DNA from 2 places in the uncultured Zhongshania sp. genome. Region 2 is predicted to be linked to the other one. Evidence: riboswitches for the same ligand, from Rfam matches in the RefSeq annotation. Region 2 holds a riboswitch; the other holds the start of a gene.
What was found. A riboswitch is a leader RNA that binds a small molecule or an ion and turns the genes downstream of it on or off. The one in region 2 is predicted to bind cobalamin.

Region 1: another riboswitch for cobalamin. It lies ahead of AAC007_RS09755 (TonB-dependent receptor); the one in region 2 lies ahead of AAC007_RS15135 (cobaltochelatase subunit CobN).

What each region holds. Positions count from the first base shown of each region.
Region 1 covers NZ_CAXBHN010000009.1:51,115-66,695, reverse strand. Annotated here, with positions in the region: gene AAC007_RS09810 (thrombospondin type 3 repeat-containing protein) at 1-1,978, opposite strand, end outside; gene groL (chaperonin GroEL) at 2,216-3,871, opposite strand; gene AAC007_RS09800 (co-chaperone GroES) at 3,930-4,220, opposite strand; gene AAC007_RS09795 (FxsA family protein) at 4,453-4,962, opposite strand; gene AAC007_RS09790 (phospholipase A) at 5,142-6,161, shown strand; gene AAC007_RS09785 (carbonic anhydrase) at 6,190-6,840, shown strand; gene AAC007_RS09780 (MGMT family protein) at 6,874-7,182, shown strand; gene rrtA (rhombosortase) at 7,150-7,773, opposite strand; gene AAC007_RS09770 (MFS transporter) at 7,885-9,393, opposite strand; gene AAC007_RS09765 (YajQ family cyclic di-GMP-binding protein) at 9,454-9,936, opposite strand; gene AAC007_RS09760 (2-dehydropantoate 2-reductase) at 10,026-10,982, shown strand; cobalamin riboswitch at 11,028-11,205, shown strand; gene AAC007_RS09755 (TonB-dependent receptor) at 11,295-13,166, shown strand; gene cobO (cob(I)yrinic acid a,c-diamide adenosyltransferase) at 13,239-13,844, shown strand; gene AAC007_RS09745 (cobalamin-binding protein) at 13,844-14,734, shown strand; gene AAC007_RS09740 (iron ABC transporter permease) at 14,721-15,581, shown strand, end outside.
Region 2 covers NZ_CAXBHN010000024.1:887-16,467, forward strand. Annotated here, with positions in the region: gene AAC007_RS15085 (hydroxymethylglutaryl-CoA lyase) at 155-1,063, opposite strand; gene AAC007_RS15090 (CoA transferase) at 1,101-2,300, opposite strand; gene AAC007_RS15095 (SDR family oxidoreductase) at 2,337-3,107, opposite strand; gene AAC007_RS15100 (glutathione binding-like protein) at 3,132-3,851, opposite strand; gene AAC007_RS15105 (TonB-dependent receptor) at 4,060-6,462, shown strand; gene AAC007_RS15110 (GlsB/YeaQ/YmgE family stress response membrane protein) at 6,511-6,762, opposite strand; gene AAC007_RS15115 (LysR family transcriptional regulator) at 6,932-7,858, opposite strand; gene trxA (thioredoxin) at 8,011-8,334, shown strand; gene AAC007_RS15125 (DUF2149 domain-containing protein) at 8,386-8,691, opposite strand; gene AAC007_RS15130 (MotA/TolQ/ExbB proton channel family protein) at 8,684-9,142, opposite strand; gene AAC007_RS15135 (cobaltochelatase subunit CobN) at 9,162-13,661, opposite strand; cobalamin riboswitch at 13,917-14,165, opposite strand; gene AAC007_RS15140 (ATP-binding protein) at 14,736-15,581, shown strand, end outside.

The DNA.
Region 1 (15,581 bases), on a different contig from region 2:
CGATCTCACCGCAGGCGAACTTGCCACCGGGCGCTTGTAGATATAGCGGCTCTGGGGTTTCACCAATAAAGCTAGAAATAATATGCCCACTCTCATGGGTCATCATGCGCACTTCGTGGCCGGTATTTTCTGCGCGCTCACTCAAGCACTGAAAGTTCCACCACGCCTCATTGAAATTAAATAAGGTGTCGCGAATACCTTGAGTGAGCAATATATCAACACCAGGTTGGCCACTGTAAGTATTGCTACCCGGCGCCTCGTTAAACTCACTGGTAATATTATTATTTAGGTCGCTCGCCGCTACGCTATACGGCATAGTCGCCTGGCCATTCAGGCCACACCAATAGCGAGGGCTATGGTAGCTAAACCAATCTAGCGCATCGCGAGGAAACTCATTCGTCGCCAATCCCCGCACCAAGGTTTCAAGCACAAAGGGATCAAGACCTCTTGCTAAAGGGGACTCCTGATTTTCCAGGCCAGGCTGATAACTACCCGCCGATCCACCCGCTACCAACAACAAGGACCAAGCCGACTTAACTACGTCGCCCTGATTAAGACTGTAGGGTAAATTGTGCCAAGTAATATCTGGCACCATGGCATCCAAACGCTGTTTTTCATCAACGCCGTGAATCAACATTTGGTAACCACCGCCGTAGCTAGAACCTACCGAGCCGGCCAGCAAGTTAACGCCACCAGCGACGCTCACCGCCGTCTCTGGGCGGGCGGCAAACTCACCGGTGCCTTCGTCGCGCCAAGCCAAATAATCTAAATTAGCTTCTGCCCAATCTAAAATCTGCAACAGATCCAAGCCTTCAAAATCTGGATCTAATACCCGCACCGTGCCGCCGCTATCACCAAAGCCACGTAAATCAATACTAATCACGGGATAACCACCTGCCACCAAACGGTCAATCGCATTGCCAGTATATTCACCACCGGTATCGCTCACCCTTGCGCCGCCAAAACCATGGCTATGCAATACCAAGGGGTGCGCACCCAGTGCAAGCTGCCCGCAATTGATTTCTGCCGGCTCAAACACTTCAAAACTAATGTTTTCGCCACTCGCTGATGGCAATATCACCTGATAGTGACGATTGGCGCTAACGGAGGCGAAGCTATCTCCACAGGACGCATTGGTCTGCGTGGCAGCACATCCGCTGCCATCAACATTCGCACCGGCGGGCGTATCTGCGCAGAGGTCTAGCTCATTGCTCAGGCCATCGCTGTCGCTATCGCGATTGTCCTCAGGATCACAAACATCGCCAACCGTGTCAGCATCTAGGTCTTGCTGATCTGCGTTGGCCGTCATCGGGCAATTATCAACTGAGTCTATTACACCGTCGCCATCGGTATCGCGATCATCCTGTGGATCACACACATCACCTATACCATCGCTATCAACATCATGCTGACTAGCATTGGCGTCAGCTGGGCAATTGTCTAGACCGTTGTTGATACCATCGTTATCTGCGTCGTTGTCACAGACATCTCCCAAACCGTCGCTATCGGCGTCAGCTTGTCCGGCGTTTGCTACCGCAGGACAATTATCACTAGCGTCAGCAATACCATCCTCGTCGGTATCCGTTGGCTCGCCACCACCATTATTCCCGCCGTCATCACTATTGTCTTCCGGGTCACAGGCATCGCCAATGAGATCGCCATCGGTATCGAGTTGATTGGCATTTGCCACCGAGGGGCAGTTGTCACTGGCATTGGCGACACCGTCGTTGTCGGCGTCGACATCACATGCATCACCCAGCCCATCAAGATCAGCATCGGCCTGACCTGCATTACTATTCATGGGGCAATTGTCGACGTCGTCGGCTATGCCATCGGAATCGGCATCTTGAAGCTGGTTACCGCCGCCTCCGCCATTGCTAGGCGGCGCCGCAGAACGAGAGTCCGACCCAGAACTGCCGCCACAGGCTGACAAAGCGGCGGCAGCGAACAGAATACAAAGGTAACGACTGAGACTCATGACAAACACCTGCACAATTATTTTTATGATTTGAATCAGGCAGCGAGACAAGCCAATCAAACACCCTCTACTGCACATTATTTCAAATATATGTCAATACTACACATGTTAGCAGCGACCACACAAGGCAAAACTAAGATATATTGTTAGATTAAAGACGGGCTTGGCAACGGGGTCAAAATTCAGGCAAAAAAAACCCCGCCGAAGCGGGGTTTTAGATAGTGCGAGGTGGGAAGCTTACATCATGCCGCCCATGCCACCCATACCGCCCATACCACCCATGCCGCCCATATCAGGCATGCCACCGGCTTCATGCTTTGGCGCATCAGCGATCATGCACTCGGTGGTGATGATCAGACCGGCAACTGAACCCGCTGCTTGCAGAGCAGTACGCGTTACTTTGGCAGGGTCAAGAATACCCATTTCCATCATATCGCCGTATTCGCCTGTACCTGCGTTGTAACCGAAGTTACCGGTACCGTTGCGAACTTTGTCTAGCACAACAGAGGCTTCATCGCCTGCGTTGGTCACGATTTGACGCAAAGGAGCCTCAAGTGCGCGCAGTGCAGCGTTAATACCCGCTGTTTGATCCAGGTTGTCACCTTCGATTTTGCCGATATTCGCAATAGCACGAACCAGAGCAACACCACCGCCAGGAACCACACCTTCTTCAACCGCAGCGCGAGTTGCATGTAGCGCATCTTCAACGCGGGCTTTCTTCTCTTTCATTTCCATTTCAGTCGCGGCGCCAACCTTGATAACCGCAACGCCGCCAGCCAATTTAGCTACGCGCTCTTGCAGTTTTTCACGGTCGTAGTCAGAACTGGTATTTTCGATCTGAGTGCGAATCTCGCCAACGCGAGCCTGAATAGCAGCAGCTTCACCAGCACCGTCAACAATCACAGTGTTTTCTTTATCCATGGTGACGCGCTTAGCAGTACCAAGGTGCTCAAGAGTTGCTTGCTCAAGATCCAAGCCTACTTCTTCAGAGATAACAGTACCGCCAGTCAGAATAGCCAAATCTTGCAGCATGGCTTTACGACGATCGCCGAAACCAGGTGCCTTACAAGCAGCTACTTTGACGATACCGCGCATGGTGTTAACAACTAGCGTTGCCAGGGCTTCGCCTTCAACGTCTTCTGCAACAATGATCAGCGGACGGCTAGACTTAGCAACTTGCTCCAGCAACGGCAGCATTTCGCGGATATTAGAGATTTTCTTGTCCGCCAACAGGATGTATGGGCTGTCGTGCTCAACACTCATGTTCTCAGTGTTGTTTACGAAATAAGGAGACAAGTAGCCGCGGTCAAACTGCATACCTTCAACAACGTCTAATTCGTTGTCCAGGCCCTGACCTTCTTCAACAGTGATAACGCCTTCTTTGCCGACTTTTTCCATTGCTTCAGCAATGATATCGCCAATATTTGAATCGCTGTTTGCAGAGATAGTACCTACCTGAGCAATCGCTTTAGTGTCAGCACATGGGCTAGATAATTTTTTAACTTCAGCAACAGCAGCTGCAATCGCCTTGTCGATGCCGCGCTTGATATCCATTGGATTCATGCCAGCAGCAACAGATTTCAAACCTTCGTTCACAATCGCCTGCGCCAATACGGTCGCAGTGGTAGTGCCGTCACCAGCATCGTCAGAAGCGCGTGAAGCAACTTCTTTAACCATCTGTGCGCCCATATTTTCAAGCTTGTCTTCTAGCTCGATTTCTTTCGCCACAGACACACCATCTTTAGTGATGGTTGGTGCACCGTAAGACTTCTCAAGTACCACGTTGCGGCCCTTTGGCCCCAAAGTCACTTTTACTGCGTTAGCCAGAATATTGACACCAGCCACCATACGCTGACGCGCTTCATTGCCAAATACTACGTCTTTTGCTGCCATGATCTTATAACCCTTTTATTAACTAATTCGTTGATTCAAAAGAAATCTTGTGTCGGACTTAAGCTTCTACCACACCAAAGATTTCTGATTCATTCAGAACGATCAGCTCTTCGCCGTCGATTTTTACCGTGCTACCGGAATACTGACCAAAAATAACCAAATCGCCTGTTTTAACGCCAACCGGACGCAATTCACCACTCTCAAGCAATTTACCTTCACCAACAGCCAATACTTCACCTTGGTTCGGCTTTTCTTTTGCAGAACCTGGCAACACAATACCGCCAGCGCTGGTTTTTTCTTCTTCCTTACGACGGACTACAACGCGATCGTATAACGGACGAATTTTCATTTTTATCAATCTCCATTAAATCAATGATTTAGAATTTATAGACCGGCTAAACCGGCATCAGCCCAAACACCTAAGACTCTTCGCCCGTAAGCATTTTGACTTAAACCCCTTTCATACGGATCAGAACAGGCTTATTTGTTCCGACTGGGAAAACCAAGTGCAATCACCAAGTCACCGTGGGCTGTGCTGTAAATGGGGTTCACGGAAAGCATTTCAAGAGCACGGACAAAAATTATTCTTCTTTTTTGTATTCACCCTCGATAATTACCGAATCCTGAGATTGCCCGTCACCAGGCTCGCGATGAACGCCAGCATTGGGACCGCCACTGAAACCCTGAGGGTCGGCACTAAAGGGGCTGGCACCTGTGTGAAACTGATTCATCTGTACCTGCATGACACCGCGCTTGATCAGCCCTGCAATCAGCATCCGGCGCAATGGTGCAATGAGACACACAAAACCAATTGCATCGGTCACAAAACCAGGGGTTAGCAATAGGGCGCCGCCTACCGCCAACATCAAGCCCTCTAGTATTTCGGTAGCGGGTACCTGCCCCGAATTTAAACGCTGCTGAGCGCGGGTTAAGGTCTCTATGCCCTGCTGTTTAAGTAGGGCTGCGCCAATAAGTGCTGTCGTCACCACCATGGCAATCGTTGGCAGCGCACCAATCACAGCGCCAACTTCTATTAACAGCCACATTTCAATAATCGGTAGGCCAATAAACAACAGGAATAACAATCGCATCAGAGGATCACTCAGCTCAGGCTTTCTAAAGATGTTGGGGTGTTAGCAGTAAATTCAAGCACCCGCGCCAAAGTCAGGAAGGCAATGTGTCATAGCGTGTAAAAATCCGGTCACGAAAAGCCACTTTAGTTTACAATCGGCCCCGTCATAATAAATGTAACAAGGGGACTACGCACACCATGCGACTTGGCAAGTACTTCGCGCCGATACTCTTCACGGTGAGCCTGCTTGGCGTACATCAGGTTCAGGCACAAAGCACCCGCGAAGAAGCCGAATGCCTACAGCTGGCCGCGCAATCCGCAGCTGAGTCCACTACGGTAGGCGAGCTTCGTCATTTTTGTAATACGTCTGCCCTGGAATCAGATACCGAACCAAGCCAAGAAAATGAGCAAACCGGAATTCGACACAGTGGCGTCGTAGAAGAGCGATTTGCCCTAGAGCAATTCACGGTCGACAATCCCTTCGTGCTCACACCGCATCGCAGTAATTACATTTTAGCGGCGTCATACCGCGATGACATTTCTGACAACAGCAGCCTTCTTCCCAACAACAGTGCCGACGCCGACCGCGTCGAGCTTGAATTTCAGCTCAGTATTAAACTCACTGTTTGGCAACAAATTTTTGAAGACAATGGCTATCTTAGCGTCGGCTACACCAATCGCTCATTCTGGCAGGCTTATAACAGCGCCGCGTCAGCCCCGTTTCGCGAAACCAATCACGAGCCCGAACTGATGTTCACCCTAACGAACACCTGGGAGTGGATGGGCATTCGCAACGTTGCCAACCAAATAATTTTTAATCATCAATCCAATGGTCGCGGTGAACCTTTATCGCGGAGCTGGAATCGTATTATGCTAAACATGGTCTTTGAGCGGGATCGCTTTGCGATGACGTTCAAGCCCTGGTATCGACTACCGGAATCATCCAAAGACGATGACAACCCCGACATCGAAAAATACCTTGGCCATTTCGAATGGATGGGCATATATCAATGGCACAACAGAACCCTTAGCCTCATGCTGCGCAATAATTTGCGCAGCGAGAACAAAGGCGCCATCGAATTAGGCTGGAGCTTTCCGATTAGCTCGCGGGTCAAGGCCTATGTTAAGTACTTTAATGGCTACGGAGAGAGCCTGATTGAATACAATAACGCCATCGAAAGCTTCGGTATTGGCGTACTGATCAGCGACTGGCTATAAGCAAACCTCACATAACGGGAATCTACACATGATTACAGCTCAAGAAGCACTCGCGAGGCTAAAAGAAGGCAATGCCCGCTTTGTCAAAAATGTAAACAGCGACTTCGCCACCGTCATTCATAACAAGCGCCCAGAACTTGTCGAAACTCAAGCGCCTCTGGCCATCGTGCTAGGCTGTTCAGATGCCCGTGTGCCCGCCGAATTAGTTTTTGACCAGGGCCTTGGCGATCTATTTGTTATCCGCGTTGCCGGCAATGTCGTAGCGCCATCAGGCATTGGCAGCGTCGAGTTTGCAGCGCTTAGCTTTGGTACACCGCTTGTTGTCGTACTAGGTCACTCAAGCTGCGGCGCCATCTCAGCCACCGTTGACGTGCTCACCGGCAATAGCAAAATTCCGTCGCAAAACCTGCACTCGATTGTTAAACGTATTCGCCCTGCGGTTGAAACTCTGCTTTGCACTGAGTTGCGTCACGATCACAAAGCTTTAATTGAGCAGTCTGTGCGCGCCAATGTGAGAAGCTCAGTAGAACACCTGAGCAGCGGCTCACCCACACTGGAAAAATTAATTAGCGAAGGTAAGCTGATGGTAGTCGGCGCTGAATACTCCTTGGAAACCGGTGAAGTAGACTTCTTTTACGAAGATTATTGGGAGCGCACGCGCAACCTCGAAGCGGAATAATTCGCCCCTCGCGCGATTGCACGGAGGGCAGCAGTGAACGACGAAGCCATTCAACAAATCTACGCGGTGATTCACGGCGTCCCAGCGGGGCGCCTGTGCAGCTACGGCAAAGTTGCTGAACTTGCCGGCTTACCCGGTCAAGCCCGCTACGTTGGCCGCCTGCTAAGCCACCTTCCGAAAGACACCCGCCTACCCTGGTTTAGGATTGTGAATAGCCAAGGCAAAATTAGCTTACCACCGAACAGCGAGAGCTATCGACGTCAGCTGACGCACCTAATTGAAGAATCCAGTGCCGACGAATCTGGCAAACTATTTTGGCGGCAATGCCGCTGGCCTGATTAAACCCAGCGCAGCTTCACCCACACCAACCAGCACTCCGGCAAACACCCCCACAAAATGCGCTTCGACCGCCACCGGAACACCAATGCGCTCCGACACACCATCAACAGAATCAGGTACAAGATAATCTAATGATAATTTAGCGATAATGAGCACAAATAAGGACGCGCCCGCATAGGGGCGTCCGCGCCACATAGCCAAAGCACCTGCAATCAATACCCCATAAAGTGCCGCCGACACGCCTAAATAATACTCATATGACGGCAACAAAAAATGAATTAACACGCCAGTCATAAACGCGCAGCTCAATAAACTGAGGATGAAATCACGCTCGCCATACACAATCGACAGTAAGACTCTGCACAGCAGCAGCGCCGCCATATTCGAAAATAGATGGGAGTTATTATTGTGAACAAACTGCCCGCTGAATAGACGCCACCATTGACCGGAATCGACTAAATCACGCCGGTAAGATAAATCAACATACGAATGGCAAATATACAGCGCTACAAAAGCAACAATCAGCAGCGCCGTCGCCCAAAAACGAAAGCCGCCAAAACGGGAATGACTATTTATTATTTTTCCCTTTAACAAATTGGCACCCCATAAAGAATAATGACAGAACGCAATAAGTAGAATTATGTTCTCGCCGCTATTTCAATAAAAGCCCAGAGCTAATCGGCAGCGTCACGGGAAATGACAAGCCTACGCCGACGTCTCAATCCGCCGATTCAAATACCAAATCAGCACAATAACTGGCAGCCCCATCGCACCCGCAATCAAGAAGAACGACGAGTACCCCACCGACTCAACCACCGTCCCTGAATAACCACCCAACAACTTGGGAAACAGGGTCATAATCGAGCTAAACATCGCGTATTGAGTAGCGGTAAACGAGATATTGGTCAGGCTGGATAACCACGCGACGAACGCGGCAACAGCGACACCACCACTTAAATTATCGGCGGCGATGACCAGTGTTAATGCAAAAATATTCGCATCAACTCCCGCCAGCCACATAAACATTAAATTGGTGAGCGAGACCAAAATCGCCCCCAGCATTAGCACCCGCATCACGCCATACTTAAGGGTGAGGAAGCCGCCAAAGAAACTACCAACAATCGTCATCAGTACACCAAATATTTTGGTGACACTGGCAATTTCATCTTTGCTGTATCCCATGTCCTGATAAAAAACATTGGCGATAACGCCTAACACAATATCGGAAACACGATAGAATCCGATCAGTAGCAATACCCATATCGCCAGACTGCCATAGCGTTGAATGAAATCATTTATCGGTTGGGTATAACTTTCAGACACCAAGCTGCGATTCACAAAGCCGAACCCGGTCAGCACGCGAAATACCACCAAGGCAGCAGCTGCCGCCAAGATCAAACTCAATGCCCCATAGACAAAACTCAGTAAATACTGGCCAGGTCCCTCAAACCATTGGGGTGACGGCGGCACGATAAACAACACCGCTACAAAGGCCGCGACAGAGAGGGCAAAACCAATAAAAAACCGCAGGTAATCGCCGGTAGGATAATGGTACGGACTCCGACCCGACTCCGGCTCGGCAATCAACAAGGTGGTAAGCACCCCCACGCCCATCACCGCCGCCATACACAAGTATGTGTTGCGCCACGCGTCGTAATGATACACATCGCTGGTACTGCCAAAAAACTGGGCCAGATATAGTGCACCCGCGCCGGCGGCAATCATGCCAATCCGGTAGCCGGCGATATACGTCGATGAAAGTAAGGCCTGTAAACGGGCATCGGCAGATTCAATCCGAAACGCATCGATCACCACATCCTGTGTCGCCGCAGAAAAGCCCAGCAACACGGCGGCAACCGCCATCATCTGCAATTGCTGTTGAGGATCGGTTAAGGCCATCAGACAAATGGCCGCAATCACCCCCAGCTGGGCCAATAACAGCCAGCTGCGCCGTCGCCCCATCGCCGCACTAAGCAAGGGCAGCGGCAATTTATCGACCAGCGGCGCCCAGACAAACTTGAATGAAAACCCCAGCGCTGCCCAGCTAAAGTAGGTAACTTCAGCCCGACTGACTCCGGCTTCCCGCAACCATAGCGACAAACTGGAAAAAATCAGCAGCAGGGGAACCCCCGCCGAGAAGCCGAGAAACACCATAATCCAGACGGGTTTTTGTCGCCACCAGACCAGATCGACTAGCTCTTCCTGATGACTCACGAGCTTACTACCACTGCAATACTCACCGTAAGGCGCATTAAGCTCTCCAGTAACGGGCTATCAATCTCTAAAGTTTGTGTACTGCAAAGGCTGATCTAACTCCTCAGCACGCAACAAGGCCATCACTTGCTGAAGGTCGTCGCGCTTTTTGCCTGTCACTCGCACTTGCTCATCTTGAATTTGGCTCTGTACTTTAATTTTGCTTTCTTTAATCAATTTTACAATTTTACGCGCCACGTCGGAGGTCAGACCGCTTTGCATAGTAACCAGCTGCTTTACCTGCTTGCCCGCGCCTTTTACATCACCCAGCTCCATCGCCAGCGGGTCGATCTTCACCTTAACCAGGGCCGCGCGCAATAGATCTTCCATTTGCTGCAACTGAAACTCCGCCTCGGCGAACATAGTCACGGTCAGTGCATCGCGCTCAAAGCGCGCATCCACACCTTTAAAATCAAAACGCGTCTCTATGACCCGTCCTGCCTGATCAACGGCATTGGTAAAAACGTGGAGATCCACTTCTGAGACAATATCAAACGCTGGCATAGCCTAGTTTCCTTTGTTATGTTGCGGTCGGCAGTTTAGCATCCCCGGATAAGCGACAAAACGTCTCACTGCGTCATAAAGGCCGTCTTATGGTAAAAGCCAGTCTATCGCCAGCGTCAGAACGCACTCTGTACATTTTAGGAGCGGGAGCGATCGGCAGTCTGTGGGCAGCATATGGCTATCAGGCGGGTGCGGATATTCGCCTTATTCTTCGCGATCAAGATACGCTTGATCACTACCGACAACACGGCGGCATTCGCCTAATCAGCGCAAATCAAACGTGGCTTTGCCCTATACCAGCGGACTGCCCCGAAAGTATTTCGACGCCAATTCAGCATCTATTAATTACTACCAAGGCTCAGCAAACTCTGGACGCACTGCGCAGTATAAAACCCCATATCGCAGCGCAAGCCGTCATGGTTTTACTTCAAAACGGCCTGGGGATTGTCGAGCAAATTCGACGAGAGTTTCAAAATGCCACCGTACTCCAAGGCTCAACCACCGAAGCTTGCTATCAGCAAAATCGCTTTGAATATGTGCATGCCGGCCACGGCCATACCTTTATTGGCAGTACCGAAAATGACCAGCGCACGGTGCTTTTAGAACTTGCCGAATCCCTTTCTTTTCCGCCTTTGCAGCTTAGTGTCAGCGACAATATTGACGCGGTGCTATGGCGCAAGCTCGCCATAAACTGTGTCATCAACCCGCTAACCGTCATTCACCGTTGCCGCAATGGTGAACTGTTAAATAGCCCAGAGCGTCGCGCTCAGATTCAGCAAATCGTCAATGAAATACTGGCGCTCAGTTCAGTCCTGGGTCGCAGCGAGTGGGTGGCAAACCTGTATGAACTCGTCACCGAGGTTGCCACCACCACCGCCGCCAATCGCTCGTCGATGCTGCAGGATGTGGAAGCTGGCCGCGATACCGAAATTGACGCCATCACCGGCTACGTCTGCCAACTCGCTGAGCAGCACAACACGCCAGCGCCCATGAACCGACAACTACTAGACGACATTAAACGCCTTCCTAAAATCACTCGGTGCTGAAAACACCAGCCACGCTAATTTGACAAACCCCCAGCGCAGTTTTAGAGTGCGCGCCAAGTAACAGGTGCTCTGCGCCCCTTCTACAGGGTCAATGAGTTAAACGGGAAGTCAGGTGCGCGAACTCTAACGAGTCTCCGCAATGCCGACGCTGCCCCCGCAACGGTAAGCAATTTCAGTTTTCTGAAGTGCGAGCCCGGAACCGGCCTTTACTGATTCACCCGATGAAGCGGAGGGCTCCATCAGCGGTCGTATACTTGTATATAGCCCCTACCCCTCCCTCATTGCTTCCTTTTATAGCTTTGAGGTTACACAATGAACAAAACCACCCTTGCTGCTGTTAGCAGTATTTTTACCCTTGCCACGTCACCGCTTTTTGCGGCTGATGAATCCCATATAGAAACTACCATCGTCACGGCGACGCGCACCGAGCAATCGGTGGCGGATATTCTGGCGCCGGTCACGGTCTTTGAGCGCGCTGATATCGAACGCATTCAGCCCAACGACCTGCAAGAGTTGCTGTCCCGCGCTGTTGGCGTCAGCTTTGTTCGCAACGGCGGGCGCGGCGCTAGCACCAGCCTGTTTTTGCGCGGCAATCAAAGTAACCATACTCTGTTAATGATCGACGGTGTACGCATCGGTTCGGCCACCAACGGTGCACCCGCCCTCACCAATATACCGCCGGAATTGATAGAGCGCGTCGAGATTGTGCGCGGCTCGCGCTCCAGCCTATACGGTTCAGAAGCCATTGGTGGCGTAATCAATATCATTACCCGCAAATACCACGACACCGACGGGCTCAAACCAATGATTCAACTTGGGGTGGGCACCCAAGGCAGCCGCAAGGCACTCGTCGCCGTGAGCGGCGGCAATGAGCAGACCCAAGCTAATATCAGCGTCTTGCGTGAAGAAACCGACGGTGTTGACAATACTGCCAGCAAAGCCGGCGTCAGTGGCGACAAAGACGCCTTTGAGCAAACCGCTATCAACGCCACCTTCAGTCATAAAATCAACGACGCCGCAGAATTATTTGCGCTCTATCAAAACAGTAAAACCGAAAGCGACTATGACAATAACTGTCGGGCTGGCGGCGTGACCTATGCGTGCTCGCCATACACCGAGGCCGAAGTCGGCATCGCCAATATTCGCGGCGAATTCCGCCCGCTAGATAGCTGGCTCCTGACCTTGTCAGCCGGCGAGTCCAAAGATCAATCGACTATCAACTATCGCTACGTTGACCCCGCTGCCATTGGCGTCAATGGCGACACGTTTGACACCACACGCCGTATCTACAGCCTGCAGAACGATGTCATGATTGGCGAACACCATGTCCTTACCGTCGGTGCCGAGCGCTCGCTGGATCACGTCGAAAGCAACCTTAGTTACGGCGAAGTGGACCGCGGCAATAAGGGCGTTTACGCACAGTGGCAAGGTGATTTTGGCGCCCTTGACGCACTGATCGGTTTTCGCAAAGACGACAATGACCAGTTCGGCAAGAACGAAACCAAAAATGTGTCGGTGGGATACGACTTAGTCGACGAGATCAAACTTATTGGCTCGTACGGCGAAGGCTACAACGCGCCAACGTTTAACGACTTGTACTACCCCTTTTACGGTGTCGATACCTTAAACCCAGAGACATCAAAGAATATCGAGTTGGAATTACGCGGCAATCACCAATGGGGTGACTGGGGTGTCGCTCGCTTTGAAAACAAAGTCGACAACCTGATTCAATACAACCCTGCCACCTTTGGCCCGGACCAAATCGAAGGTGCTGAAATAAAAGGCTGGGAATTCAGTGTTGCGAGCGAAATCTTGGACTGGAGCGTCAAAGCCAATATCAGCTTACTCGACGCCATCGATGCAAATTCCGGTTTGGATCTGCGCCGCCGCGCCGACAAACAAGCCAACCTCGACCTCGGCCGCGAATGGCAGAAATGGGGTGTGAATGGCAGCTTACGACTGGTGAGCAGCCGCTTTGAAGACACCGCCAACACCGACGAACTCGGTGGTTACGGCTTAGTCGACAGCTCGGTGTCTTACCGTGTAAACGAAGAAGTAAAACTACAACTGGCACTGAAAAACATCTTTGACAAAGAATACGTCAGCGCACGTAGTTTTAGCTTTGGTGACTACCTTTCAATCGGCCGTGAAGCGATGTTAAGCATCACTTACACACCAAAATAAAGGTATCATTCACCGCTCACACAATCTGCGCTGTAACACGGCGCAGATTTGACTCAGCAATCAGGAGCCATCATGACGCTTAATGACGAAGAAAAGCACCAAAAGCGAATGCAGATTAAAAAAGCCATGATCGACGAAAAAGTCGCCAAGGCCACTGAAGAGCGCGGCGTGTTAATCGTATTAAGCGGTCCCGGCAAGGGCAAATCCAGCTCCGGTTTTGGCACGATTATTCGCGCCATCGGTCACGGCTATAAAACCGCAATTGTGCAATTTATCAAAGGTACGTGGGACTGCGGCGAGCGCAACTTTATTCAGCAGCGCTGCCCCGAAGTCCCCTTCATTGTGATGGGTTCTGGCTTTACTTGGGAAACCCAAAATAAAGAACAGGATCGCGAAGCAGCCCAGCAAGCCTGGCAGCAAACCAAAGTTTTATTACAAGATGAATCCATCCATCTCGTTCTGCTAGATGAACTTACCTATATTTTAAAATACGGCTATATCGATGCCGAAGAAGTATACCAGGCACTGCGCAATCGCCCCCGCGAGCAAAGTGTGATCATCACCGGTCGCGGCGCCCCAGTACCCCTCAAAGAATTGGCCGACACAGTGTCGATGATCGACGACAAAAAGCACGCCTTCCGCGGCGGCATTAAGGCCCGCAAAGGCGTGGAGTGGTAATGGGTCGCTCCTTAACACTAGTCTGCACACTACTGCTTGGCAGCGTGCTGATCTCGGCGCAGGCCCGTGCGAAAGTCTGCGTCACAGACGACAGCGACGCCCAGCTCTGCTTGCTCAAAACAGCGCAGCGAATAATCGCGCTTTCGCCCGGTGCTACCGAATTAGTTTATGCCGCTGGCGCTGGCGACAAATTAGTCGCTGCGGTTAGCTTTAGCGACTACCCCGACGCGGCAAAGAAATTACCCCGTGTCGGCAGCTACAACCGCTTTGACCAAGAAGCCATTCTCGCCCTTAAACCCGATTTATTAATTGGCTGGCTCAGCGGTAATCCCCGCGAGCAACTATCACAACTACAGACCTTGGGAATGCCCATTTACTACAGTGAACTGCGCTCCTTTGAAGACGTTGCCAACTCGCTTGAACGCTTTGGAAAATTAGCTGGCACCACAAACACCGCAAATACTGCTGCCGCCGATTTTCGCTACGGCATCAAAAAATTGCGCGAGCGCTACGCCAAGGCATCAGAAGTAAGTGTGTTCCAGCAAATTTGGATAAACCCCCTGATGACCGTCAACAATGAACACATCATCAGCGAGGCGACCCGCATTTGCGGCGGTGTAAATGTGTTTGGCGATCTGCCAAATTTAACCGCACGCATCGACAATGAAGCGGTACTTGCCGCCAACCCAGAGGCCATTATCGCCGGTGGCATGGGGGAAGAAAATCACGACTGGCTGAAGGACTGGCGGCGCTTTAGCGGCTTAACTGCGGTGAGAAAAGATAATTTATTTTTTATTCCCCCCTCCACGCTGCAACGACCTACGCCGCGTTTATTGCAAGGCACCACTCTGCTCTGCGAACACCTGGACACCGCACGTGGCCGGCGCTAAAAGTAACAATAACACTACATCACTGCCGCGTTTTTTTACGCCGCTGTTGGTGCTGTTTGTTTTCACGCTCGGCACTTTAACGCTGGCCATCACCACTGGCAGCGTACACATTTCTAATCAAGAACTGTGGCAAGTTTTACATGGCGGCGGAGAACCGCTGCATCGCACTCTCGTTTTCGAACTGCGTTTGCCTCGCGCACTATCTGCCTTTGCCGCTGGCGGCTTGCTCGCCGTTGCCGGTGCCTTAATGCAGGTTTTATTGCGCAACCCCCTGGCCGACCCCTACGTGCTCGGCCTGTCTGGTGGTGCCGCCGTCGGCGCCTTGCTCGCCATGCTCAGTGGATTAAGCGCCGCCGCCGTATCAGGCTCGGCCTTTATCGGCGCCATGATCTCAGCCGTTACCGTCTTTGGTCTCGCCCACGGCACCGGCAGTTGGACACCCACCCGCTTATTACTCACCGGCGTGGTTATCGCCTCTGGCTGGGGCGCAGCTATTACCTTTATGTTGGCGGTCAGCCCCAGCGATCAACTGCCGGGCATGCTTTACTGGTTGATGGGCGACCTCGCCTATGCGCGCTCCCCGTGGATGGCATTAACCGTATTAGCGATCATTTCTGTCGTTATGTTGCCCTTGGGCCGGAGCTTAAATGTGTTAGCTCGGGGCCAAATGCAGGCATCCGCCTTGGGCGTGTCGGTTCGGCCGCTGGAATGGACGATTTATATTTCCGCCAGCTTGCTTACCGCGTTTGCCGTGACGACGGCAGGCAGCATTGGCTTTGTGGGCTTGATCGTCCCCCATATGCTGCGACTGGTATTGGGTAATGACCAACGCCTGATTTTACCCGCA
Region 2 (15,581 bases):
GTCAGATCCGAATGCGATGGCTATAAATGCGCCTAATCAAGGTTTGTTACCAGGGCCGTATCTTCCTGAGGAAGCGCATAAGTAGTGCTAGGGTCAGCGATGAATAGATAAACTGTTCTCGCCTTTTTTACTGGTTTTGTTCGTTTTCCTGTTGCTATAAAAGCCCTTTCTCAATTTGGCGCTTAATCCATTTTGCGGAGTTGGCGCTGGTGTTGGTGCGAGTTTGTTCGGCTACTAAATCTGCGGCTGTAATGAGCTTGCCTAAATCGATACCGGTGTCGAAGCCCATTTGATTGAGCATTAACACCACGTCCTCGGTGGCAACATTGCCGGAGGCTCCCGGTGCGAAAGGACAGCCGCCTAAGCCGCCGATCGATGAGTCGAACTTGCGAATGCCGCATTCCACCGCCGCGTACACATTGGCAACACCCATGGCGCGGGTGTCGTGAAAATGGCAGGACAGACGGTGCGCGCCGAACTCACTCACCAGTTTCGTCATAAGAGACCTCACCTGTCCCGGTGAGGCGGCGCCAATGGTGTCGGCGAGCACGACTTCCGGTGCGCCAGCTGCGAACAACTCGGCGCATAAGTCGATGACGGTATTTTCAGGTATTAGGCCTTCAAACGGGCACTCCCACGCCGTGGCAATGCAGGCGAGGGTAATTAACTCATCGGTATGACTTCTGCCCAGCACATCTTTTGCAAAGCTCATGACCTGGCTATTGCTCATGCGGATGTTCTTTTCGTTCATGGTATTGCTGGCGGCAATCACAAGGCTAACCGTATCGATACCAGAGGCTTTTGCTAACTCATAACCTTTTAGGTTTGGAATCAATGCAGAGAAGTGAAAATCCCCTTTAGGCAAAGCGGCAATGACGTCCGCGGTACCGCTCATGGCGGGCACGGCAGCGGGGGACACGAAAGAACCCACTTCAATATGTTTTACGCCCGCAGCGATAAGGGCATGAATCAGTGCAACGCGCTGCTGTGGCTCAAGAATGACGGCTTGGTTTTGCAAACCATCGCGGGGGCCAACGTCATTGATGATGATTTTTTCTGCCATGGGGGAGTCCGTATGCTTCTATTTGTGAGGCGAGTTATTAGGCAATGATACCAGCGGCCTTCAGGCTAGCGGTATCCGCAGCGCTGTAATTCGCTAATTCTGCCATGATCTCGTCGGTATTCTGCCCAAGTAGCGGTGCCGCCGAGAAGGACTCTTCACCGCTTCGCGAAAGTTTGATGGGGTTGCCGGGGCCTTTTGTACTTTTGCCTGCCGGGTGTTTTAACTCAACCAGCATATTGCGGTGCTGTATCTGCGGGTCGCTTAAGGCCTGAGCAAAGTTATTGACCGGCGCCACCGGAATGCGCGCCGCGTTTAATTTTGTTAACCAGTTGGCGCTGGTGTCGAGTCGGAAAATATCGGCTAACGTTTTGTCAATAAAATTCTTGTCGGCTAGTCGGCCGGGTTGCCCGTCGTATTCTGGTTTATCTAATTCCGCGCAGTTCACCAAGGCTTTTAGATTTTGCCAAAAATTGTCGGTAAGCACGCAAATCACAATATGCCCATCAGCCGTTGGATAGCTATTGTAGGGAACATGCACAAAGTGGCTGTTGCCAATGGGGTGTGGGTTCTCGCCGGATAAACAGTGCATGGTGGCCATATAATTTAAGAGCGAGACTTGCACGTCTAACATCGAGATATCAACGTGCTGGCCCAGGCCAGAGCTATACCGTTCGATGATGGCACTCATCACTCCCATAATGCCGAACATGCCGCCGCCTAAATCGCCGATGGGAATGCCCGCGCGCATAGGCTGGCTAGCATCGGTGCCGGTAATCGACATGCCGCCGCCGTAGGCCTGAGCGACTTGGTCAAAAGCGGGGCGGTTTGCACCCGGCCCGCTTTCCCCAAAGCCGGTGATAGAGCAGGTGATGATGCGGGGATTCACTACAGATAAATGCGCGTAATCAATTTTGAGTTTAGCGGGTACGCCTGCGGCGTAATTATTAATAACAACATCTGCCGTTTTAACCAAATCGTAAAAAATGCGCAGACCGTCTTCGCTTTTTAAGTCGATCGCGATGCTGCGTTTATTGCGGTTTAAGGTAATGAAATACGCACCCATGCCATCGATCGAATTTTTGGGATCACTGGCAAGCAATTTACGTGTGCCTTCTCCGCCAATCGGTTCGACTTTAATTAAATCTGCACCTAAGTCTGCCAGCGTCATTGTGCAAAAGGGGCCGGACAGCATGTGAGTCAAATCTAAAACACGAATATTGTTGAGGGGTTTATTCATAGCCGACTCTTAATCTTATTTTTAATTCGCGGCGGTTTAGCCAGCGCTAATAACTGAGCCGCCGTCTATTACCAGAAGCCCGCCGGTCATATAAGACGAGGCTCTGGAGCACAAATAAATCACGGTGCCGGCGGCATCTTCCAGCTTGCCCATGCGGTTCATGGGGATGTTCTTATTCAAGGCCTCTTCGTCTTCCATCAAATACGCAGTCATATTGCTGGGGAATAAACCCGGCGCGATGGCATTCACATTGATATGATCTTTTACCAAACTGGCGGCTAATTGTTGCGTGAGCTGAACCACGGCTGCTTTGCTAGCCGAGTAAGAAAAAGTTGGTTGCTGTGAATAGCGCAGGGCGTAAACAGACGCCAAATTTACAATGCGGGCGGGTTCTTCTTTGCTTGCGCTGGCGCGCAGTAAAGGCAGTAATTTTTGAGTCAGGAAAAACACCGATTTAACGTTGAGATCCATCACTTTGTCCCAGCCACTTTCCGGGAATTCGTCGATGGGTGCGCCCCATGTTGCGCCAGCGTTATTGATGAGAATGTCGAGCTTGGTTTCCCTTGCGCTGATCTCTTTCGCCAGCTTGCTGATGCCGTCGAGTTGCGATAAATCAGAGGGGATCGCGATACACTCGCCAAGCTCGGCAAGTCTTGCGCGAGTGGTTTCCAGTTCTTCAGCTTTGCGCGAGGTGATATAGACCTTGGCGCCAGCGCGAAGGAAACCCTCGGCGATCATCGCGCCAATACCGCGGGAACCGCCGGTCACCAATGCCGTTTTGCCAGCAATAGAAAATAAGTCCTGCATGGGAGCTCCTCCGTAACAATGTAATTAACGTTGACGATACTGCTCTTCGCCAAAGGAATAAGACCACGTCTTTTCATCCAATTCCATTTTGAAATTCGGCGGCAGCTTATACACCCAGCCGTGGATTAAATCTTTACCGCGCTCTACCGCAGGGCGCTGCTCTATGCGTGTAAACCAGTCGTGCAGTCGGGGAAAGTCTTTGTCTAAGTGAATATCGATCAAGGGCAGGGCGCGCAGCCACGGCCAGCAGGCAATATCGGCAATCGAATAATCGCCAGCCAGATAGTCCTGGTTTTGAAGCTGACCTTCCAGTACACGGCATTGGCGCAGGCTTTCATTGACATAGCGTTCGCGGGCGTAATCCTGCTGAACACGGGCGTAGCGAATAAAGTGGTGGGCTTGACCTTGTAGAGGGCCAACGCCCGCCACCTGGAACATCAGCCACTGCAATTGCTGAAAGCGCGTGACCGGGTCCTTCGCCATCAACTTGCCGGTCTTTTCCGCCAGATAGATCAGTATTGCGCCAGTTTCAAAGATCACCATGGGCTCGTCACTGCCAGATATGGGGTCGTGGTCTACTAGCACCGGCAGTTTGTTGTTGGGATTCAGCGCGAGCAACTCAGGCTTAAATTGATCGCCTACACTGATGTCGTAGGGAATCACATTGTATTCAAGACCTAACTCTTCGAGCGCGATAGAAATTTTATGGCCATTGGGCGTGGGAACGGTATGCAGGTCGATCACGGCGCGACTCTCCTTATTTAATTGTCAAGTATGTTGACATTGTGGGCCGGTGATTGTCCAGCGGAATTTGTTTGTTTAACGCCGCGCTCTAACTGAGTGGTGAGCACTTGACGGCGGCTTGCCGACACGTTAATAATGTAAACATAATTGACAATGTTGGCGCCTCGCAGCGCCGGCGATACATAATAATAAATAAAGGCTAATAACGATGTTGACGGTTAATACGGTGCGTTGGTTTGCCCTCGGTTTAGTGGGTTGCGTGGCGCAAACAAGCTTGGCCGCAGATGCTGTGTCCGGCCAAAATGCCGAGTCTTCCGGGCGCCGTATGTTAGAAGAGGTGGTGGTCAGCGCCCAAAAAGTGGAGCAGTCTTCACAAGATGTACCCATTTCGCTAACGGCTGTCAGCGGTGATTTTATGCGCGAAGTTGGCGCAACCGGCCTGCAAGACATTGCGCCGTACATTCCCAATGTGCGGTTCTCATCAGACACCGACCCCGCCTTGGCGCAAATTAATATCCGCGGCTTTGGTTCCAACCCGCTGAATTCCGCCTTTGATAGCTCGGTTGGTTTTGTGCAAGACGAGGTGTTTTTCAATCGTCCGTCATACTACAACGAAGCGATGTTCGATATCGCGAGGGTAGAGGTCTTGCGCGGCCCGCAGGGCACGCTGTTTGGTAAAAACACCATCGCGGGTGTATTTAACGTCACTACAAAAGGCCCGACGGAAGAATTTTCAGCCGATTTTCGTGTTAATAAGACCGACCCCGACGAAGTCAGTTATGAAGGCGGTGTTGGCGGTATGGTCACCGACTGGTTTGGTGTTCGTGTTGCTGCTCAGGACATAAGCCGCGACGGGCAGTTGCACAATCAGTTTTTGAATCGTCAAGATGACGAACACGAGCAGAACGCGCAGCGAATCAAATTGTTATTTCTACCTTCGGAAAATGTCTCCGTAGAGTTAATGGCTGTCACGTCGGAAACCTCGGCAAATTACTGGGGACTTCAGTTGATGAATTTAGATGAAGGTAGCAGTGATTTTCTTAGAAACTATGATCCCAATATTGAAGACGATCCCTATAATTTTACTAGCTCCTATGATCAAGACGGATTTTTAGATAAGACCTCTGACACCCTTAGTATGAAAACAGATTGGGATATTGGCCCTGTCGGCGCCTTGAATAACCTCAATATGGTGTTGGTTTTAGCAGATACCTCACTAACCATTGATAGTTTAGTGGATTTAGACACCTCACCGGCGGATCTTGCAGCTTTAGAAGTTGTGTCCGACTACGAGCAGCAATCTGCCGAGTTGCGTTTTAGTGGAACAGCAGACAATTTGTTTGGTATTGGTTCTGGTGTTGAATTTGTTGTTGGCGCCTACTTCTTTGACTCCCGCTTTAGCCAGCAAACGCAGATTACCGCTGGCAGTGACTTTGGTGCCTATTTGTTAACCGACGACGCCCTGCAGTTGGTGTCAGGTCAAACGAGTGTATCGAGCGGTGGTTTGTTGGGCGGCTTAAATCTGGCTGGTATTGGCTTGATTAGCGACATTACCGGCGCCGCCATTGGTGACGATTATCTGCAACTAGATTATCTATTGAACGTTGATGCACAGGCTATTTTTGCGCAAATGACCTGGGCTTTAACTGATCAGTTTATTATTACGCCAGGTATACGTTTTAGCCGCGAGCAAAAAGTAGCGGACGCCAGTGGCGCGGGTTTTTGCCAAACTGCTGCCTTGGGGACACCCTGTTTGATGGAGTTGGCGTTGAGCGCAGAGGATTACGACGAGCGTGGACTCAGTCGTAAGGAAACCGATGTATCGCCAAAGCTATCGTTTCAATATTATTTGAATAGTGACAGCAATGTCTTTTTGACCTATTCCAGAGGCTATAAAAGCGGTGGCTTCAATGCCTCCTCGTTTGGCGGTGAAGACCTGGGCTTCGATCCCGAGGAAGCGGCGACAATAGAAGCCGGTTTTAAAGGCGAGTTCTTCGACAATACCCTGCGTTTAAATGCGGCGGTTTACCAAACCCAGTTTGATAATTTGCAGGTGCTGGCATTTAATGGCGCCTTCTTTGACGTGACTAATGCGGCGTCGGCCATTTCTCGCGGCTTAGAAATGGACTTCGTGTGGCTAACCCCCTTTGAGCCACTGACCATTGCGGGTTCTTTGGGGCTGCTTGATGCCAAGTATGACAGCTACCCAAATGCGCCGGCACCAGTGACAAGTGGCTTAAATTCTAATCAGGATTTGAGCGGTAAGCGCATTGCTTTCGCGCCGGAACAAAGCGCCAGTTTTACACCCACGTTGACGCTGCCAGTCTTTGGCTTAGCGATGCGTGCTAGTGTGGATTATTTATATCAGGGCAATCAATTTACCGACGGTGATTTAGATCCCAATAGTTATCTGGAAGGCTTCTCGCAAATATCAGCGCGCATTAGCATCGGTGCGTGGGATCAGCGCTGGGCGCTCACCTTGGGAGGCAGCAATTTGACTGATGAGGAAGTGTTGAACCAGGTATTAGATACGGTGTTCTTCCCCGGTTCGTATAACGCGCGTCAAAAATCGGGGCGTAAAGTATTCGCTTCGCTGTCGTTTGCTTTGTAAAAATATTGGGGGGAATAGGTTTGTTCCCCCGTGCTTTCAAGCTGTTTGCTAGGCGCTTTTAATAAGCCGAATAATGTAAATTAAAATAATAGCGCCGGCGGTGGAGGTGGCGATGGAGCCGATCAAGCCGCCAGCCGCAATGCCGAAAAAGCTAAATACATAGCCGCCGACAACCGCGCCGACCACGCCGACAATAATATTGCCGATCAGGCCAAAGCCGCCGCCTTTCATGATTTTGCCGGCTAACCAACCGGCTAGGGCGCCGATCGCTAAGAAAATAATCAATCCCTGTGCATCCATCGTGTCACCTCTATTTTTAGAATCGCTAAACTTTACACATTGTTAGGCGTGTAAATGGTATTTTTGTTCAACAGCCACAATAGCACCTTATGCGACTAAGTCTTGCTGTGTTTTTTGATATGGTTGCTTAGCGCTTTTTTATTTCTTATCAGTTCTACCATTCAAACCCTTATTCTGCTGCGCAGTGGCTGCATTTTGCCCACTCTTCTTGAACGACTTTTTCCAGCAAGTTGCGCAGCCAAATTAAGCCTAAATCTCGATCTAAGCGGGTGTGCCACACAAGGTATACAGGGCTGGGTTCAATATCTAATGGTGGGTCGGTGATCCAAAGGTCTGAACTAAATTGCGGGCCACCGGCTACCATCTGCGGCACCACCGCGATTAAATCGCTGTTGCTTAACAGTTTGGGTACAGCGGAGAAATGATTGACGGTCATTGCCACTCGCCGGCGTTTCTCTAAGCGCTGCAAGGCTTGGTCAACATTGCCGCGCGGGTCGCCAGATTGCGACACCAGTAAATGCTTGGCCGCCAAGAAATCGTCCATGGTGATGGCTTTGCCTGCCAGCGGATGGTCTTTGCGCATCACCAGCTTGTAGGTGTTTTGGTATAGCGGAATTGAGCGCAGGCTGCGGTCGTGCTGGCTCAATGGCCCAAGACCAATATCAATCCGCGCCTCGCGCAGTTGTTCAATGACGCCCATACGAGTGTAGGGCACTGCATACAAGTCAACATCCGGCGCAAGCGCGGCGACCTGACAGCTAAAGGGCAGCCAGTACAAATCGACTGATAAATCGGCGATGGCAATGCGGAACTGGCGGTGGGACTGAGCTGGATCAAAACCCCGTGATTCCAGCGCCGACGACAGTTGTTGCATGGGGTCGCGCACCTGCGCCCACAAACTCTGGGCAAAGGCGGTGGGCTCAATCTGACGGCCCTTTTTAACAAACACGGGGTCTTTCCAAATATCCCGCATGCGGGCAATGGCATTGGATACCGCTGGTTGCGACATCGCTAAACGCTGACCGGCGCGGGTTACCGAGCCTTCGGTCATGATGGCGTCGAAGACTTGCAGCAGTGTGAGTTCTTGGCTCTTCATTATTTCTGCTCTTGTCGGCGCTTACGGAGGAGGACGTTAATTCATCATAATTTATGATGAATGGTATATCTACGAACAATTTTTCTTCTCTGTGGTGGACGCTCATAGTGAGTCCCGTGACCGAGTGACTTAAAACCATCAGGAGAAGTGAAATGTCATTAATTAAGAAGCTTGAAGAGCAGAACTTTAGCGAAGCGATTAGCAGTAGCAGCGGCCCTGTGTTGGTAGATTTTTGGGCGGAGTGGTGTGGGCCATGTAAGATGATGAACCCCGTGCTTGAAAACCTAGCAGGAGAGTTGGATGGCGCGGTTGCTATCGCCAAGCTCAACGTTGATGACAGTCCAGAAATTGCCCAGCGCTACAATGTGCGCGGTATTCCAACGCTGATTCTGTTCAATAATGGTGAGGTGGTGGCCCAGCGCACTGGTGCCGCGTCGCAGCAACAAGTGAAGGCGTTTATCGAGCAGTCTTTATAAACGCGCTTTTACTGCAGTCCGCAGCGCAATCACTTAGGCACTGCGGACTTTTTATTCCCCGATTAAAATCAATTTCCCCGTCTCTGGATCGCGATAGACCTGCCCCAAGGCCTCGTAGCCACTGCCGCTGTTGAGCTTGTCTTGCACGGTTTTTGGCACCGTGGGTAGCTCTTTGCCCAGGCTAATATCTTTATTGATTCTTTCCGTACTGAAATGCTGCTGTAAGTCAGGGCTAAACGACACCAGTGCGGCGATCAAACCACAGGCAAACACTAAAATAATATCGACCAAATTCGCCATGGGGCCGAGGGGATCTTCGTCGGATTCTAAAAACTCGCTGTCGCGCCACTTATCCATGTTGGCCCACCTCCGCGCGATTCAGTTGGTGAATCGCTTGGTCGTACCAGCGGCGGCGCAGGCGGCCCAATACAAAGCCGATCATGCCTGCCAGTAAACCGATGACCGTGGTGTCGAAGGCCACGGTCATCGCGGTGGTTAATATCCGCAGTTCGCCATCACCCAGCGCCGCTAAACCGGGGCCGAGTGGAATAAGCGTTCCCATCAGGCCCAGCATCGGTGCTAGGCGGGTGAGGAAGTCTGCGCGTTCAATGCGGCGCTTACCGGCGTGTAACAGTGCATCGCGATTACCCGTGTCGCGCAGGCGAGCGATGCCGCCAAAGCGCTCGCCTATGCTAATGCCAATTTCGTAAATGGCGAGGCCAACAAAAAATAGCAGGGCCCAAATAACCGGCGTTAAAAGTAGCGAGGTGATCTGATGCATGATGCCCAGAGAAATGCCTGAAAACATGATTTACTCTCCGTTCTCGTTATTTATTGTCAGCTTGGCGACCGCGCCATAAACCACCGAGCAAAATCAGCACGCCAAATGCGATTAGCCACGGCAGGTAGTTTGCTATTTCTGTCTCGCTGGAGTCTGCACCGCTGTCAGCATCATTATTTTCTGCGGAATTATTTTGCGATGCAGCTTGCTTTGTCGCCTCAGCGTCTAGCGAAATTTCCTGTATATGAGTTGGCGACACATCGCTGCTGTTAGAGGAGTTGATGTCGGCGTCGGCCATGCGGCTTTTCGCTAATACCGACTCTAGCTGTGCGGCTTTCTCGGCAGAGAGCTGGGTTTTCACCAAGTCATATATCGGGTGGCGGGCGTGGGTGTGACCGCTGCCGGGGTTGCCGTGCTCGATAATATTGTCAGCAAATTGCTCCGCCAATTGCTTGGTGGTGTCGGCGTCCGCTTTCCAAAACTTCTTGTCGATAGCGACTAACATCACCGCTAAAATATTGGTCTGCACATAGCGGTTATTGTCGTCGGCTAAAAACGCATCCAGGCCAAGGTCTTGGGCGTCGTCTATGTACACTGCTTTGACTTCTTCCCACACGCGGTCATTGATGATGTCTGGGCTCGTTACCTGCCAGCCCCACAGGTATTCAATAAACTCGCTACCCATGGTGCGCGCGCCGGAATAGCCTTCGTTCATTAGCGGTTTGATCCATTGCGGGTTAAAGAAGCGGCCGCGCAGCTCAGAGAGCAGGGCGTCGTGGAGTGCGTCTATTTGCAGATTGCGATTGTCGGCGTGATTGATTACCGCGCTGGCGGGAATCTTGCCACTAACGGTTTCTACCGCCAGATTAAAGCCGCCCAAATAGTCGAAGGCATCGTTATTGTCGATTAAACCGTAGAGGTTGCTGGCCCGACCCAAGAAGGTTTGCGATACACTTTTAAGCTGGCGTTCAAACACGTCTTGGGCCGATTCGCCCTGCATGCCCGCACCGTAGGCGTGGCCCATGCGCTTGATAAATACCTCTGCCAATTCGCTGCGATCTTGCCACGCGCCACTGCGCTCTACTAAGCGGTTAATACCCGCGCCGTAGCCGCCGGGGGCAATACCAAATACCCGTAAACTGGCTTGGCGGCCAAGTTGTTCGGCCTTCATGGTGGGGTTGGCTGCTAATAATTCGCGGGCCTCGTTTACCCAGTTGTTGGCAAATTGGTTTTGCTCTAGCGACTCGTTACCGCCTTGCTCGTCGGTGCCGAGCGGGGCGAGGGCCTCACGTAGGGCAAGGCTGAGCGCAGGGTAGTCGTGACTGATAAGGTCGCGGCTGGCATCCAGCGCCATTAAGCCAGCTTTATCGAGCAGTAATAAATGTTCACCGTAGAGGTCTCTGAATAAACCGGAGGTGGTGAACAATACATCTAGGCGTGCGGGCTGGTCTGGGCCAAGGGGTATGCGTTCTAATCCTTTAATTATGCCGCGACTATTCCATATCGGTTTTACGCCGAGCAGCTTCATGCCAAAGGCAATCATGGCGCCTTCGTCGCGCACCGCGTCAGAGGCCCATAAAATAATGCCCTGCTTATTATTGCTGGTGTCGACATTGGCAATGGCAACCCCAGACTCGCCGCTGAGTACTTTAGCGGCTAGGGCATTGCCCACATCAAAGCCGACGCGGGTCGGCAATAAGCTGCCATCTAGCGCATAGAAGTTGCGGCCGGTGGGTAAAGACTCCGGTGTACGAATGGGGTCATTGCCTTTACCTGGTGCCACAAAACGGCCATTCAAACCGTTGAGCAGTGCGCTCATTTCCGCAGCAGGAGAGGCGACTAATTTTTTGCGCCAGTCGCTTTCGCGATTTTTAATCTCTTGCGTGTTGCCGCTATTGTCGCCCTGTAGCATCGACGCAATCATGGTATCGACCGCTTCGCTTTGCCAGTCGCGACCAAACACGTGCAGGCCCAGTGGCATAAAGCTCTCTTGCAGCTTGGTCAGGTAGTGGCCAACTTCATGAAGCAGGAAGGCGTCGTCGGTTTCTTCAAAACCAATGCCGCGCACTTGCAGTTCTTCGTCCATGCTGGCGATGAGTTCGTCGCGTAAATTGGTTTCGTCTATTTTTTCGCGCAGAGCTTTTACGGCGCGGGCGCGGGTGTCGGCATCGCTCGCCGCTTCGGCGCTTTCAATTAGCTGACGTATTTCCAGCAGCGCGTCGTACAACTCGGTAGCGGCCAGTGGCGGGGTGAGGTGATCGACCATGATCGCAAGGCCACGGCGCTTGGCTTGTATGCCTTCACCCACGCCATCGACGATATACGGGTAAACGCTGGGCAAGTCGCCAACCGCAATGCTGGGGTAGTCGTTTTCGCTTAGGCCCACACTGCGTTTTGGCAGAAATTCATAGGTGGAGTGGCGACCAACGTGCACCAGTGCATCGGCTTTGAATACATCTTTTAAATAATGATAAAAGCCCAGATATTGATGCGGCGGCGGAAAGGATAAATTGGCGTGCAGTAATTCCTCGTTAATTTCCCAGCCCCGCGGTGGTTGCGGAGCTAAAAACACATTGCCGAATTGCACGCCGGGAATCAGCATTTTATCCTGCCATACCATCACGCGGCCCGGCGCGTCGCCCCAACCGCGAATACCTTCAATTCCCATATTGATTGACGCTTTCACCAGCGCTTGGCTGGCTCGCCAGTCAGGGCTGCCACCTTCAGTGCTGGCGCGACTAATAACGGCTTTATATTCAGCTTCAGTTTGTGCCAAGAGATCTAGCGCTCTTGCGCGGCCGGCGTCGCGCACGCCATCAAGGGCGTGCTGTAAATCACTGATGGTATTACTCATGCGGGCGCTGATTAAGGCCAGGCGCGACTGGCGCTCGGTCACCGAGCCTAAGGCCGATGCAGCGTTAACTTGTTCTTGCAACCACACTTGTAATTCGCCCAGTGGGCCGTTCACCATTTCGGCTTGAACAACCTTCGGTAGGGTAGCGAACCAGGTCTGATAGTCCTTGGCGCTAATGGTATTGATTTGCTCAGCCATCGCCGACAGCGCGGCGCGATCATCGGGCAGATTCACGCCCTTTGCTTGTAATAGGTTTAGTAATGCCTCGGCGTCTTTGGGCAGCGGGCCGGTCTTATAGCCAGCCGCTTTTAGAGCGCGCAGCATTTCTAACAGGCTGTCCGGCACATTGAGGTTATCGGCACCAATATTGTGGCGACCCGGTGGGTGGTTGTAATACACCACACCAATGCGTTTGTCGGCATTGGCTTTTTCTTGCAAACTCATCCAGCGCGCCAAGCGCTGGCTTTGGCGCTCCACCTCGTTTACCCGTGGTTTACTGCGGTACACGCTGCCGCCGGTGAGCGGGTCTATGCCGGTGGGTTCGGCCAACGCTAATACTTGCGGTTGCGACACGCCTTGCAGTTCAGGCATGGCCACGCGGTAGTGCACGGAGTCGCGGGGAATACCCTCTGGTGACAAGCCCCACTCGGCCTCTGACCATTCACTGAGGCGTATGCCTTTTAATACTGGCAAGTTTAATTCGCCAAGTAGCTGGGTGACCGTCTCGCGACCTTCACCGCCGCCGATCACAAAATCCTGTATGGTGACAATCGCTGCCGGTGTGCCCGCTAAGGGGCCGCGCATAATACGGTGAATCGTTTCAACGGCATTCACACTTGGCTCACCCCAGCCGGCTAAAATCGACACGCACTGCCAGTGCTTGGTCTGGCAGAGCTGCTCGTGCAAATCCCAGTCGCCAGAAATGTCGCCACCGTCGTGGTCGAGAATCCATAAGGTGCGACGCATCGGTCTTAAGGCCTTGCTGAGTTCGTCAGCGCTCAGCCAGTTGGCTGTCTCGTTTTTATAAGTCGCAAATCGAAGGGGCGCAACCTCAGTGGCGGGTGCGGCTTGCTTGCCTGCACTGAGTATAAAATTAAATAACTTGGCGGTGTTGTCCACCGAGCGGTTCACCCAGTAAGAGCGCGCCTGCAGCCAGTCGGCATAGCGCGGTGCCGCTTTTTGTTTGGCGGCGAGGGCGTCGCCGGTGATGACACCGTCGCGGTCGCCGACGATCTCTTCCGGTATCTCTTTGGCAAAAATATCGCCGTTGCGATCCCGTTGCAGCGCCATTAATTTGCGGTCGCTATGCAAAACCGTGCGCAGCTGAGTAGCGGGGAAGCGCTGGTTTAGTAGTCGATCTACCGATTCGCCAAATACCGCGATCATCAACAAGGTTTGGCTGCTGGCGATGAGGTTCTGTAACTCCTCGTCTTCCATCGCAATCACTTGGCTAACTGTGCGGATGCGAATCTGCACATCGTTATTGTGTTGAATGACTTGGTGGGCACCGGCGATAAGCGTTGGCGCAGATCGATCAGACACAATGGCCGTTAAGGTGGTGGCTGTTGCCGCATGGCTATTGCCCGCGCAGATAAAACTGAGCAGCGCAGCGAGCAAAAAAGTGAATGAGCTTGACGTGGTTTTCTTATTCCCGAGCTTAGGGAAATGAGTGGCCGATAAAATACTAAACATAGAAATGCATCCCGCCGTAGCTCGCCCGCATACGACTAATAAGGTGATTAACTGATAAACGCGGAATGGCAGGCGTCAGCCGTGGCTGAAGCAAGTCTCGACACCCCGTCGTTTTATCCTGAGCCCTTAGCATAATTACTGCGCTTGCCAATACCGCGTTAAAAAGCAGCTTAAAATGCTCATTTGCAACAGCAAACTCCGCTTCTGCGCTGATTTTTGCCTCGTTTCGGCTTCGCTCGTGACATTATGCTGAGGTCTCATCCTGTTATTTCAGGCCGGTCTCCGGACTCACAAAGTGCTGATAACATCAGCGCAATCAATTCGCCTTCCCACGTAAAACGCAGTGGCTGCCAGCTTGTGTGAAAGCCAGCTGAACTGATCATCTCTGCTTACCGTTGCGGGGGCAGTACAGGCATTGCAATGCTTTTTAGCAGCGCGCACCTGTTTCCCGTTTCACCTCTGTGTGCAGAAACACACGCGGGCACCTGAAACATCGGCGCAAAGCATACCCTCTGACGGCGGGGAGTCAAGGATTTGAGGGGATTTGATTCGTGTTTAGGTGGAGCAGGTGTTTATCGGTGCACATGCCAAGGTATGCCAACAGTATTTTGTCCGATGTAGCGTTGCTATGGATGTTTCTGCGGGCCATGAGTACGAGGGTGAATGATTATATATGAAGGTTGTTAAGGCAATCGAAGGAGCATCTTTGATATGAACAGTGGTAGGCGAAAAATACCGTACGGTCGCTGTATATACCTGTGATTCTCTTTTACCCTGGAGCTATCCAGCTAATAGCAATGGGGCCTCCTTTTTATCTTATACTTCATTTTTTACGCATATAATTATTCTTTTTTAAATCTTAAATTATTCCGATAGGCCTATATGGGTTTATACCTAGTTAGACTGTGATGATTTCGTCTTGCTGCTGTTTGGTTTTTGGTGAATGATCGTTGCGAGTAATAATTAGCCCAAAAATCGACCAAGCCAGAGCGATACCAGGATCGAAAATTCGATCCCCGCGTTACCTTGCTTAGTTTTCCACTTTGCTAGGTTAAGTTTTTGAAAAGGTAGTTTATGCACAATAGTAGAGCGTCCGGCATAGTTCGTCGTTTGAGTTCTGCTTACGCTATTTTGATTGTTATCGCACTAAGTTTGATCCCAATATTTGCCACCGCTTATCTGTATATTTATCAAGACTCTCAGTTGATTTTTCATAGTCATAGCGATCACGAGCTTGCGATTGTCATTGCACTTATTCAAAGCGGCTTTATTGCTGCAATAGCGTGGCTTTGTTTTCGACATTCTGGCGAACAATTTTCCCGTTGGCTGGCGCTTGGTTTTTTTGCATTTACTCTTATATATGCTTGTCACGGTATCTTTACCCGAATTTCGTCAATAAATATTTGGCAGTTTGTGCTTTATGGCCCAGTTAGTCGTTTGGCGATGGTGTCTTGTTTTTTTGTTGGTCTACTTACTTATGGTAAGCCGTCACTGAGTGATGAAAACGGCCAGCGACGGGGGCGCTGGGTCGTTTGGGTTTCGATAGTTCTATTGATTAATGCTGCGGTTTATATATTAGCCTCAACACCGTGGGCGCCTAATGCGCAAAAGATACTAGAGATTATTGCTCTTCTTATTGCGGTAGTGTGCATAGTAATTGTGTGGCGGCGGAAGCTGGACTCGCCATTAATGACAATATTTTCGGTATCACTGCTGTTTTTTGCTCAATCTTCGTTTGCCTTTTTATTAAGTTTGCCATGGAATCATCTGTGGTGGTTCGCTCATATTATTTTTGCTACAGGCTTCATACTGCTGAGTTATGGCGTTATCAGAGCGTTTCTCACTACTCAGTCTTTTGCACTTGTGTTTAGCCAAGATGATTTGATGGAGCAGGTGCAAGTAGAGAAAGATCGCGCGGAA